DNA from 2 places in the Spiribacter insolitus genome. Region 1 is predicted to be linked to the other one. Evidence: predicted binding sites of a transcription regulator. Region 1 holds the regulator's gene; the other holds the start of a gene.

Region 1 (5,127 bases):
CAGTCGGTGAACCTCGAGGTCGACCTCATCGCCCGCTACCTGGAGCGGCTGATGCAGGGCGGTGAGGACGTGAATCGCGGCGGAGTGAGCGAGGCATTGCTGCGGCGCAGTGGCTTTCTTGAGGATTAGGCATGGCGTTTAACACGATTGAGGAGATCATCGACGAGCTCAGCGCAGGGCGCATGGTGCTCATGCTCGATGACGAGGATCGCGAGAACGAGGGCGACCTGCTCATGGCCGCCTCCATGATTCGGCCGGATGATGTCAACTTCATGGCCCGCTACGGCCGTGGGCTGATCTGCCTGACCCTCACCCGCGAGCGCTGCGAGCAACTGCGCCTGCCGCTGATGGTCTCGGGCGCCGGCGACCACCAGGGCACCCGGTTCACGCTGAGTATCGAGGCGGCGCGGGGTGTTACGACGGGCATCTCCGCGGCGGATCGGGCCCGCACCATCCAGGCCGCGGTCTCGCCCCAGGCGGCGCCCGAGGACATCATCCAGCCGGGGCATGTCTTCCCGCTCATGGCGCAGCCCGGTGGCGTGCTCACCCGGGCCGGGCACACCGAGGCCGGCTGCGATCTGGCCCGGCTCGCCGGCTTCGAGCCGGCGGCGGTCATCGTCGAGGTCCTCAACGAGGACGGCACCATGGCCCGGCGCGACGATCTGCTTGCCTTCGCCCGCGAGCATGACATCAAGATCGGTACCGTGGCTGACCTGATCGCCTACCGCATTCGCAACGAGCGTACCGTCGAGCGGGTCGCCGACTGCGAGCTGCCCACCGAGTACGGGCGGTTCCATCTCTATGCCTATCAGGACACGGTGGATGGCGCACTGCACTTCGCCCTGCTGCGCGGCCAGACCGACCCGGAGACACCGGCGCTGGTGCGCGTACAGATAGAGAACACGCTGGCGGATCTGTTCGGCGCGACGGCGCCGGATCAGACCTGGTCGCTGCGCGAGTCGCTGGCCGAGATCGGGGGCAGCGACCAGGAACCGGTCTGTCTGTTGATGCTGCGCCGTGCAGACGATCGTGATGAGGTGCTCGCTCGCATGCGCGAGTTCCAGGCGCTCTCCCTGAGCGGCGAGATGACGCCGGAGCCGCGTGAGTCCAGCGAGGAAAGCCAGGCGCTGCGGACCTATGGGATCGGGGCGCAGATTCTCACGGATCTGGGCATCCGGCGCATGCGCGTTCTCTCCACGCCCAAGATCATGTACGGCCTCTCCGGTTTTGGCATGGAGGTGGTCGATTACGTCCAGACCGCGAGCGAGGCCGAGCCGTCGGCCTGATCGGCGGTTTCCACGGGGCGCATGGCGGTTTAGGCTTGCGCCCGTCCACAGAACGACAACGGTATGAACATGAAGACCCTCGAAGGTGATTTCACGGCCAACGATGCGCGGATCGCGCTGGTGGCCACTCGTTTCAACGACTTTATCGTCGACCCGCTGGTCGGCGGCGCCCGGGATGCCCTGGTCCGCCACGGCGTCGCCGACGAGGCGCTCACCCTGGTGCGGGTGCCGGGTGCCTGGGAGCTGCCGCTGATCGCCGACCGGCTGGCGGCCTCCGGCGACTACGACGGCATCGTCGCCCTGGGCTGCGTGATTCGCGGCGGGACACCGCACTTCGAGTACGTCGCCGGCGAATGTGCCAAGGGGCTTGGTCAGGTCAGCCACCAGCGCAGCGTGCCCGTTGCCTTTGGTGTGCTCACCACCGACAGCATCGAGCAGGCCATCGAGCGGGCCGGCACCAAGGCCGGCAACAAGGGTGCCGAGGCGGCCATGTCACTGCTCGAGATGATCAGTCTCCTGCGCCGTCTGTGAACCATGCGAAGGCCAACCGCGCCCGGGCGCGGGCCCGCCGGCGCGTGCTCCAGGCGCTCTATCAGTGGCAGTTGACAGGGCAGGACCCCGCCGACATCCAGCGGCAGTTCCTCGGCGAGCATCGCCTGGGCCGGATGGACCTGGACTATTTCTCGGAGGTCTTCCGCGGCATTACGGATGAGGCGGACAGCCTGGATGCGGCGTTCGACCGCTATCTCGATCGCCCGGCGCGCAACCTCGATCCGGTGGAACGCTCGCTGCTGCGCCTGGGCACCTATGAGCTGCGCGAGCGTCTGGAGGTACCCTACCGGGTGTGCATCGACCAGGCAGTGGAACTGGCCAAGGCGTTCGGCGCCGAGCAGAGCCATCGCTACATCAACGGCGTACTTGACCGCGTCGGCCGCGACCAGCCCCTGCGGGCCGCCGAGCTGAAGACTCGGCGGCGCTGACCGGTCAACGGCATGGCCGGCTGTTCCGAATTCCAACTCATCGAACGCTACCTGGCCCGGCTGGGTGCCATCCGTGACGACGTCCTGCTCGGGCCCGGGGATGACGCCGCCATCACCCAGCCCGGCGATCGGCCCCTGCTGATGGCCCTCGATACCCTGGTCGAGGGGGTGCATTTCCCGGCGGATCTGCCGGCTTACTGGGTCGGCTACCGGGCGCTGGCGGTGAACCTGAGTGACATCGCCGCCATGGGCGGTGAGCCCTGCTGGGCGCTGCTGGGCCTGACGCTGCCGGCGCCGGACGAGCCCTGGGTGGCTGAATTTGCCGATGGCCTTGGGTGTCTGGCACGGGATAGCGGTGTAGCCCTGATCGGCGGCGATGTGACCCGTGGGCCATTGACCGTGAGCCTGCAGATCACGGGTCGGGCCGCGGGTGTCGCCCTGCGCCGGGATGGTGCCCATCCCGGGGATGTGGTCTGGGTGTCCGGGCGGCCGGGCGAGGCCGCCGCCGGCCTGGCGGTCTGGCAGCAGGACGGAGACCGGGAGCTGGCACACTGGCGGGGGCTGCAACAGGCCTTCATTGCGCCTCGGCCGCGGGTGGCACTGGGTCAGGCGCTGGCCGGCGTGGCCAGTGCCGCCATTGATCTCTCCGATGGTCTTGCCGCCGATGCCGGTCATATCGCCGAGCGCAGTGGTGTGGCGCTGCATCTCGATCCGGCCTGCTGCCGGCCCTCGGCGCGGCTGCAGCGCTGGGCGGGAGAGGCCGGGGCGCGTCGCCTGCAGCTCGGCGGGGGGGACGACTACGAGCTCTGCTTTACCGCGCCGCGCGGGGCCGGGGGAGCGGTGCGGGCCGCCGCCCGGCGTGCGCGCACGCCGGTGCGCTGCATCGGCGAGGTGCGCCAGGGCGAGGGCGTCTGGTGGGGTGATGAGCGCATCCTCGAGGCCGCCGCCGGCTACCGCCATTTCGCGGATTGAGTCTGTTGTGGCACCGGTACCGCACCTGAAGTATGCTTTATGCGTGAGAATCCAACTCCGGAGGAGTGGTTGCGACGGCGACCAAAGGCAGGACAGCCAATGAGCGATTCCGATCTCTCGGACTTTCGTATCTCCAGTCTCCGCCAGGCCTGTGCCCATTGCAGCCTGAATCAGCTCTGCCTTCCCATGTCGCTCAGCGAGGCGGATATCGAGCAGCTCGATTCCATCGTGGAGCGCAGGCGGCCGCTGCAGCGGGGCGATCACCTGTATTGGGGCGGAGACAACTTTCAGGCCATTTATGCCGTGCGCTCGGGTTCGCTGAAGACTTACACCACGACCGAAGAGGGCGAGGAGCAGGTCACGGGCTTTCACCTCCCCGGGGAGCTGGTGGGGCTCGATGCCATCAACACCTGGGTGCATCCCTGCTCGGCGGCGTCGCTGGAGACCACCAGCATCTGCGAGCTGCCGTTCGAGCAGCTCGAACATCTGGCGGCGGATATTCCAGGGTTGCAGCGCCAGTTGCTGCGCCTGATGTCCAAGGAAATCTTCGCCGACCAGGAGATGCTCTTCGCCATGGCCCGGCGCAGTGCCGAGGAGCGCCTGGCGATGCTGCTGATGAGCTTCTCCGATCGCTTTGCCCGACGCGGTCTGTCCGCCACGCGCTTCCGCCTGCCCGTGGCGCGCAGCGATCTGGGCAACTACCTCGGGCTCGCGCCGGAGACCATGAGCCGGCTGTTCCGGCGCTTCTCCGATCAGGGCTGGCTGAAGGCCGAGGGTCGGGAGATCCAGCTCATCGAGCCGGATGCGCTGAGCGAGCTGGCCGGTCGCGGGATGATTGAGGAGCCCGCCGAGCCGCGGCGCGGCGACGGCACCGACTAGACTCGCATAGAGGATCGGTGCCGCATCGCTGGCCGCAACGCTACATCATGCCGGTCTGCAGCTTCGCCGCCTCCGACATCATCTCAAAGCTCCACGGCGGATCGAAGACGATCTCCACCTTGACCTCCTCGATGGTCGGGATCTGTCTGACTTTCTCGCGCACATCATAGGCCAGGATATCGCCCATGCCGCAGCCCGGTGCGGTGAGCGTCATGTCGATGTCCACCGACCGGGTGCCATCGTCGTTGAGCGTGATATCGCAGCGGTAGACCAGCCCCAGCTCGACGATGTTGATGGGGATCTCCGGGTCGTAGCAGCGCCGCATCTGATCCCAGACGAGCTGCTCGACGTCCTCTGCCGAGGCGTTATCCGGGAGCTCCGGCGTCGGCTCCGGCTCCTTGCCGATGGCATCGGCATCCTTGCCGTCAATGCGGAACAGATTGCCCTGGATGTAGACGGTATAGCTCCCGCCCAGCGCCTGGGTGATCATGCCTTCCGCCCCCTTGGGGATGATGCCGGTGTCTCCGGCCGGGATCAGCGCCGCCTCGCAGTCGCGCTCGAAAATCACCGGCTCGTTGCTTTGCATCGCCATCCTTGAAACCTCTTCGGACTGAGTCCGATAAGGATATCATCCGGCGTTTTGTTGTCCGACCCGGGGAGAAATGCAGGCGCGGATCGCGTATGCTGAATTGGGAATTCTTTAGCCAGGAGGCTATGTCATGAGCGACAACGTCCACCATCTCTCGCCGCTGCTGCGCCAGTCCAGCGACATTCTGGTCGAGCGCGCGCAGGGCATGTACGTCTACTCCGAGGATGGCGGCAAGTACATGGACTTCGCGTCGGGGATCGGCGTGCTGAGTACCGGCCACTGCCACCCGCGGGTCGTTGAGGCGGCGAAGGCGCAGATCGACAAGGTGGTCCACGCGCAGTACGCGATCATGAAGCACCGCCCGATCCTCGAGCTCTCGGATCGGATCGTCGAGCTGCTGCCCGATCATATTGACAGTGTT
Region 2 (5,127 bases), 650 kb from region 1:
TGCCCAGTCCCGGAAAGAGCACCAGGTAGATCAGGCTGAACACGATGGTGATGTAGAACAGCCACAGCCACCAGCGCGGCATGGGGTTGTTGTACTCGCGCAGATCCTCATCCCAGACATGGCCGGTGGTCTCGTGGGCCGCCGCCTCGCCCTTCCGCGGCTTGGCCGTCCAGCGGATCAGCCACCAGCAGGCGAAGATATTGGCCAGCACGAAGACGATGATGAACACGCTCCAGAACAGGCTCATGACCGGCCTCCTTCGTCGCCATCATGGCGGTCGTGGTCATCGTCCTTCGGCGGGAGCGGCTCGTCGTTCTCCAGCGGCAGCTGGGCGGCCTCGTCGAATGACTGGCGGCGCTTGCGGCTGAATGCCCAGGCGACGATCCCCAGAAAGGTCACAAGCAGGACCACGGTAAAAATTCCGCTAACCATCGCTGGTTCCTCCGTTCACGCCGAGCCCTTGCAGGTAGGCGATGATGGCCTCCATCTCGGTAACGCCTTCCAGTTCCCGGGCCGCGGCGATGTCCTCGTCGCTGTAGGGCACACCCAGGTAATCCCGCTGGGCTGCCATGCTCTTCGCCACCTGCTCGGCATCCACCGTGCGCTCGGCGAACCAGGGATAGCCCGGCATGTTCGACTGCGGCACGACGTCACGCGGATTGATCAGATGCACGTAGTGCCAGTCATCCGTGTAAATACCGCCCACCCGGGCCAGGTCGGGGCCGGTGCGCTTGGAGCCCCACTGGAAGGGCCGGTCATAGACGAACTCGCCGGCCTTGGAGTAATCCCCGTAGCGCTCGGTCTCGGCCCGGAAAGGCCGGATCTGCTGGGAGTGACAGTTGTAGCAGCCGTTGGCCACATAGATGTCCCGGCCGGCGAACTCGATGGCCGGCAGGGGTTCCACGCCGGGTGCCGGCTCGGTGGTCTGCTGCGAGAAAAACAGCGGGACGATCTCGACCAGTCCGCCGATGCTGATCACGATGAAGATCAGCACCGCCATCAGCCCGGCGTTCTTCTCGACGACTTCATGCGACATGTCGATCCTCCTCAGGCGCTGGCCGCAGGGGCAGTGGCCGGGCGAGCCGCCTCAACCGGACGAATCGTGCGCCAGACGTTGTAGGCCATGATCAGCATGCCGGCGAAGAAGAGCAGGCCGCCGAGCAGCCGTACCGCGTAGTACGGATAGGTCGCGGAAAGAGACTCGATGAAGCTGTAGGTCAGCGTGCCGTCATCGTTGACCGCCCGCCACATGAGCCCCTGCATGACGCCGGCGATCCACATGGAGGCGATGTAGAGCACCACCCCGATGGTGGAGACCCAGAAGTGGACGTTGATCAGCGGCACGCTGTACATCTGCTCGCGGTTGAACAGCCGCGGCACCAGCATGTAGATCGAACCGATGGTGATGAAGGCCACCCAGCCGAGCGCGCCGGAGTGGACATGGCCGATGGTCCAGTCGGTGTAGTGCGACAGGGCGTTGACCGTCCGGATCGCCATCATCGGGCCCTCGAAGGTGGACATGCCGTAGAACGACAGACTCACCACCAGGAAGCGGATGATCGGGTCATCCCGGAGCTTATGCCAGGCCCCGGAGAGGGTCATGATGCCGTTGATCATGCCGCCCCAGGACGGCGCGAGCAGGATCAACGAGAATACCATCCCCACCGACTGGGTCCACTCCGGCAGGGCCGTCCAATGCAGATGATGCGGGCCGGCCCACATGTAGATCGAGATCAGCGCCCAGAAGTGCACCACCGACAGGCGGTAGGAGTAAATCGGCCGACCGGCCTGCTTGGGGACGAAGTAGTACATCATTCCCAGGAAGCCGGCGGTCAGGAAAAAGCCCACCGCGTTGTGGCCATACCACCACTGCACCATGGCATCCACGGCGCCCGCGTACACTGGGTAGGACTGGGTGAGCGAAGTCGGGATGGCCAGGCTGTTGACGATATGCAGCATGGCCACGGCGACGATGAAAGCTCCGTAGAACCAGTTGGCGACGTAGATATGCTTGGTCCGCCGCCGCAGGATGGTGCCGAAGAAGGACACCGCGTAGGCCACCCAGACCAGCGTGATCAGGATATCCAGCGGCCAGATCAGCTCGGCGTACTCCTTGCTCTGCGTATAGCCGAACGGCAGCGTGAAGATGGCGCCGACGATCACCACCTGCCAGCCCCAGAAGCTGAAGGCCGCGAGCCGGTCGCCCATAAGCCGGACGCCACAGGTCCGCTGCACGACATAGTAGGACGTGGCGAACAGCGCTGAGCCGCCGAACGCAAAGATCACCGCATTGGTGTGTAGCGGCCGCAGGCGGCTGTAGGTCAGCCAGGGGACGTCGAAGTTGAGCGCGGGCCAGAGTAGCTGAGCGGCGATGATCACGCCCACGAGCATGCCCACGATGCCCCAGACCACCGTCATGATGGTGAACTGACGCACGACTCGATCGTTGTACGCGGCAGGTGTTTGCATGATGGATCCAGTGTTGGAATTGTGGTGACGCTTAAGTTTCCAACGACCGGATCGCCAGCGCTTTGATCCAGATCAAAACCGGATTGTTCATGCGCCGCCGGGCCGTTTGACGTGTATCATTAAGTAAAAGTCAAGACGAAGGCTTAAGGAGTCTCGGTCGATGAAATACTGCAGTCGAATGATCGGTGGGTTGGTCGCCGTCGGCCTTGCGCTGCCGGCGGCGGCCGATTCCCTGGATATCAACTTCAGCGGTGATGCCGCGCAGGTGGGTTATAGCAAGGCACTGGCCCGCGACGACCTGGAGGCCGGGGCCGCACTGATGCATCACGACAGTGGTGGCAACATCGTCGAAGCGGATCTGCACCTGGTCGACCGTCCCGAACCGGGCCGCAACACCCTGGTGCTGGGCATCGGTGGCAAGATCCCCTACATCAACGATGATCATCGCAGTGCCGACGGGGCGGCGCTCGCCATCGGCGGCAAGCTGCGCTGGACGCTGCCGGATTACAATCGCGCCGGTGTGGCGGGTGCGGCCTACTATGCCCCGTCGGCCACCTCGGTGCATGACATCGATGGGTATCGGGAATACTCGGTTCGTGGCGAGTTCCGCATCCTTGAGGACGCCGATATCTACCTCGGCTATCGCCGCATCGAGCTGAGCTACGATGGATCGGGTGGCGATCGGAACTTCGACGATGGCGTCTACGCAGGCTTCAACGTCGACTTCTGACCGCCGGGGCCGCTGGCTGGCGGCGGTAACGGCGGGTCTGCTGGCGGCAGCGGCACTTGTACCCATGGCCCGGGCGCAGGATGAGGCCCAGGCCGAACCCGGGTCCGTTGCGCCGGAGACCCTGGCCTCGGTGCTTATGTACCACCGCGTGGGTAACCCGGATTACCCCGGCACCAGCGTCACCCGCGAGCAGTTCCAGGCGCATCTGGATTATCTGGACGACAACGACTTCAACATCGTCCCGCTCGGGCGGGTGGTGGAGGCATTGCAGACCCGCGAGCCGCTTCCTGATCGTACGGTGGCCATTACCTTCGATGATGCCTATCGCAGTGTGCGTGAGGTGGCCCACCCGATGCTCGCCGCCCGTGATTGGCCGTATACAGTCTTCGTCGCCACCGAGGGCGTAAATGCCGGCTATGACGGTTATCTCGACTGGGATCAGCTGCGCGAAATGGCGTCCGATGGCGCGCGTTTCGGCAACCATTCCCGTTCTCACGCCCCGCTATTCGTCCGTGATGACGATGAGACGCGGCCGCAGTGGCGCGCCCGCATTGAGGACGATCTGACAGCGGCACAGCAGCGTCTCGCCGAGGAGTTGGGGGATGCCCTCTATCAGTCGCCGCCGCTGCTGGCCTATCCCTATGGCGAGTACAGCCTCGAGCTCATGGATCTGGCCGCGGAGATGGGGTTTGTCGCCTTCGGGCAGCAGTCGGGTGCCATCGGTATCCACTCCAATTCGCTCGCCTTGCCCCGTTATCCCATGAATGAGCGCTTTGCCGGGCTCGAGGGGTTTGCGCTGAAAGTGAACTCGCGGGCGCTCCCGGTGGTGGACCAGCAGCCATTGGACCCGGTCCGGGCGTCTGTACAGGCACCTCGTCTGACCCTGACGCTTGACCCCCTGCCGGAGCAGACCTCCGCGCAGCTGGCCTGTTACTACCAGGGCGAGCGTCTGCTGCCGGAATGGCTGGAGGAGGGGGTGCGGTTCGCGGTGCGCGGCGACACCGATCTGCCGCTTGGCCGAAGTCGCTACAACTGCACTGCGCCGGATGGCAGCGGCCGTTATTACTGGTTCAGCCAGCTCTGGATCCAGGGGCGCGGCGGCACATGAGCGTCATCCCGCCCAACGGTCCCCGCCTGCTGCAGATAACCGATACGCATCTGTTCGCCGATCCGGCGACGGAACAGGCGGGCATCCTGCCCGAGGCACGCTTTCAGGCCACGCTGCGCGCCATGGCCCCCTGGGCGGTCAGCGCCGACGGCCTATTGCACACCGGCGACCTGGTCCATGATGGCAGTGATGAGGCTTACCAACGACTGCGGCAGGCATTGATATCGCTGGATCTGCCCGGTCTTGTCATGCCCGGCAACCACGATGACCGCGCTGGGCTGCAGGCCGCGTTTGCCGACGGGCCAGTCAGCGCTGCGCGTACACTGCGGATCGGTGACTGGACCCTCATCGGCCTCGATTCACTGCAGACCGGCGAGGTGCCCGGGCATCTGGACGTGGCGGAGCTCGCCGCTCTGGATAGGGCGCTGGCGGACTGCTCGACCGCGTATTGTCTGGTGGCACTGCATCACCCGCCATTCCCGGTGGGCACCGCCTGGCTGGATGCCATCGGCCTCGACAACCCCGGGGCGCTGTTCCAGCGGCTGGCCGGGGATTATCGCGTTCGGGCCGTGGTCTGTGGTCATGTCCACATGGCATTTGATGGTCATGCCAATGGCTGCCGCACCCTTGCCACGCCGGCCACCGCGGCCCAGTTTCTCGCCGGCGCAGAGGGGTTTGCCATCGATCGCGGACCGCCCGCGTTCCGCTGGCTCGACCTGCGCGCCGACGGCGGTATCGACACCGGTGTGGTGCGCGTGAGCGGCGCTTGATGTCGCGGGCTTTCCAGCCCCCGACACAGCCTTTAGGGTAACGCTGGATT

The links. The regulator FNR, encoded in region 1, switches genes on or off when oxygen is low (the NO sensors DNR and NnrR bind a similar motif). The targets are predictions, from matches to a motif close to TTGATNTANATCAA.
Region 2: a site for FNR is predicted at 2,532-2,545, ahead of ccoN (cytochrome-c oxidase, cbb3-type subunit I). Genes of this name have one in related genera too.

Annotation. Positions count from the first base shown of each region.
Region 1 is NZ_JBAKFF010000001.1:1,213,524-1,218,650, reverse strand. It holds gene V6X30_RS06135 (riboflavin synthase) at 1-129, shown strand, start outside; gene ribBA (bifunctional 3,4-dihydroxy-2-butanone-4-phosphate synthase/GTP cyclohydrolase II) at 132-1,286, shown strand; gene ribH (6,7-dimethyl-8-ribityllumazine synthase) at 1,350-1,817, shown strand; gene nusB (transcription antitermination factor NusB) at 1,814-2,266, shown strand; gene thiL (thiamine-phosphate kinase) at 2,279-3,238, shown strand; gene fnr (fumarate/nitrate reduction transcriptional regulator Fnr) at 3,338-4,117, shown strand; gene sufT (putative Fe-S cluster assembly protein SufT) at 4,158-4,709, opposite strand; gene V6X30_RS06100 (aspartate aminotransferase family protein) at 4,837-5,127, shown strand, end outside.
Region 2 is NZ_JBAKFF010000001.1:1,864,571-1,869,697, forward strand. It holds gene ccoP (cytochrome-c oxidase, cbb3-type subunit III) at 1-247, opposite strand, end outside; gene V6X30_RS09410 (cbb3-type cytochrome oxidase subunit 3) at 244-432, opposite strand; gene ccoO (cytochrome-c oxidase, cbb3-type subunit II) at 425-1,036, opposite strand; gene ccoN (cytochrome-c oxidase, cbb3-type subunit I) at 1,048-2,469, opposite strand; gene V6X30_RS09425 (YfaZ family outer membrane protein) at 2,630-3,199, shown strand; gene V6X30_RS09430 (polysaccharide deacetylase family protein) at 3,165-4,307, shown strand; gene V6X30_RS09435 (phosphodiesterase) at 4,304-5,077, shown strand.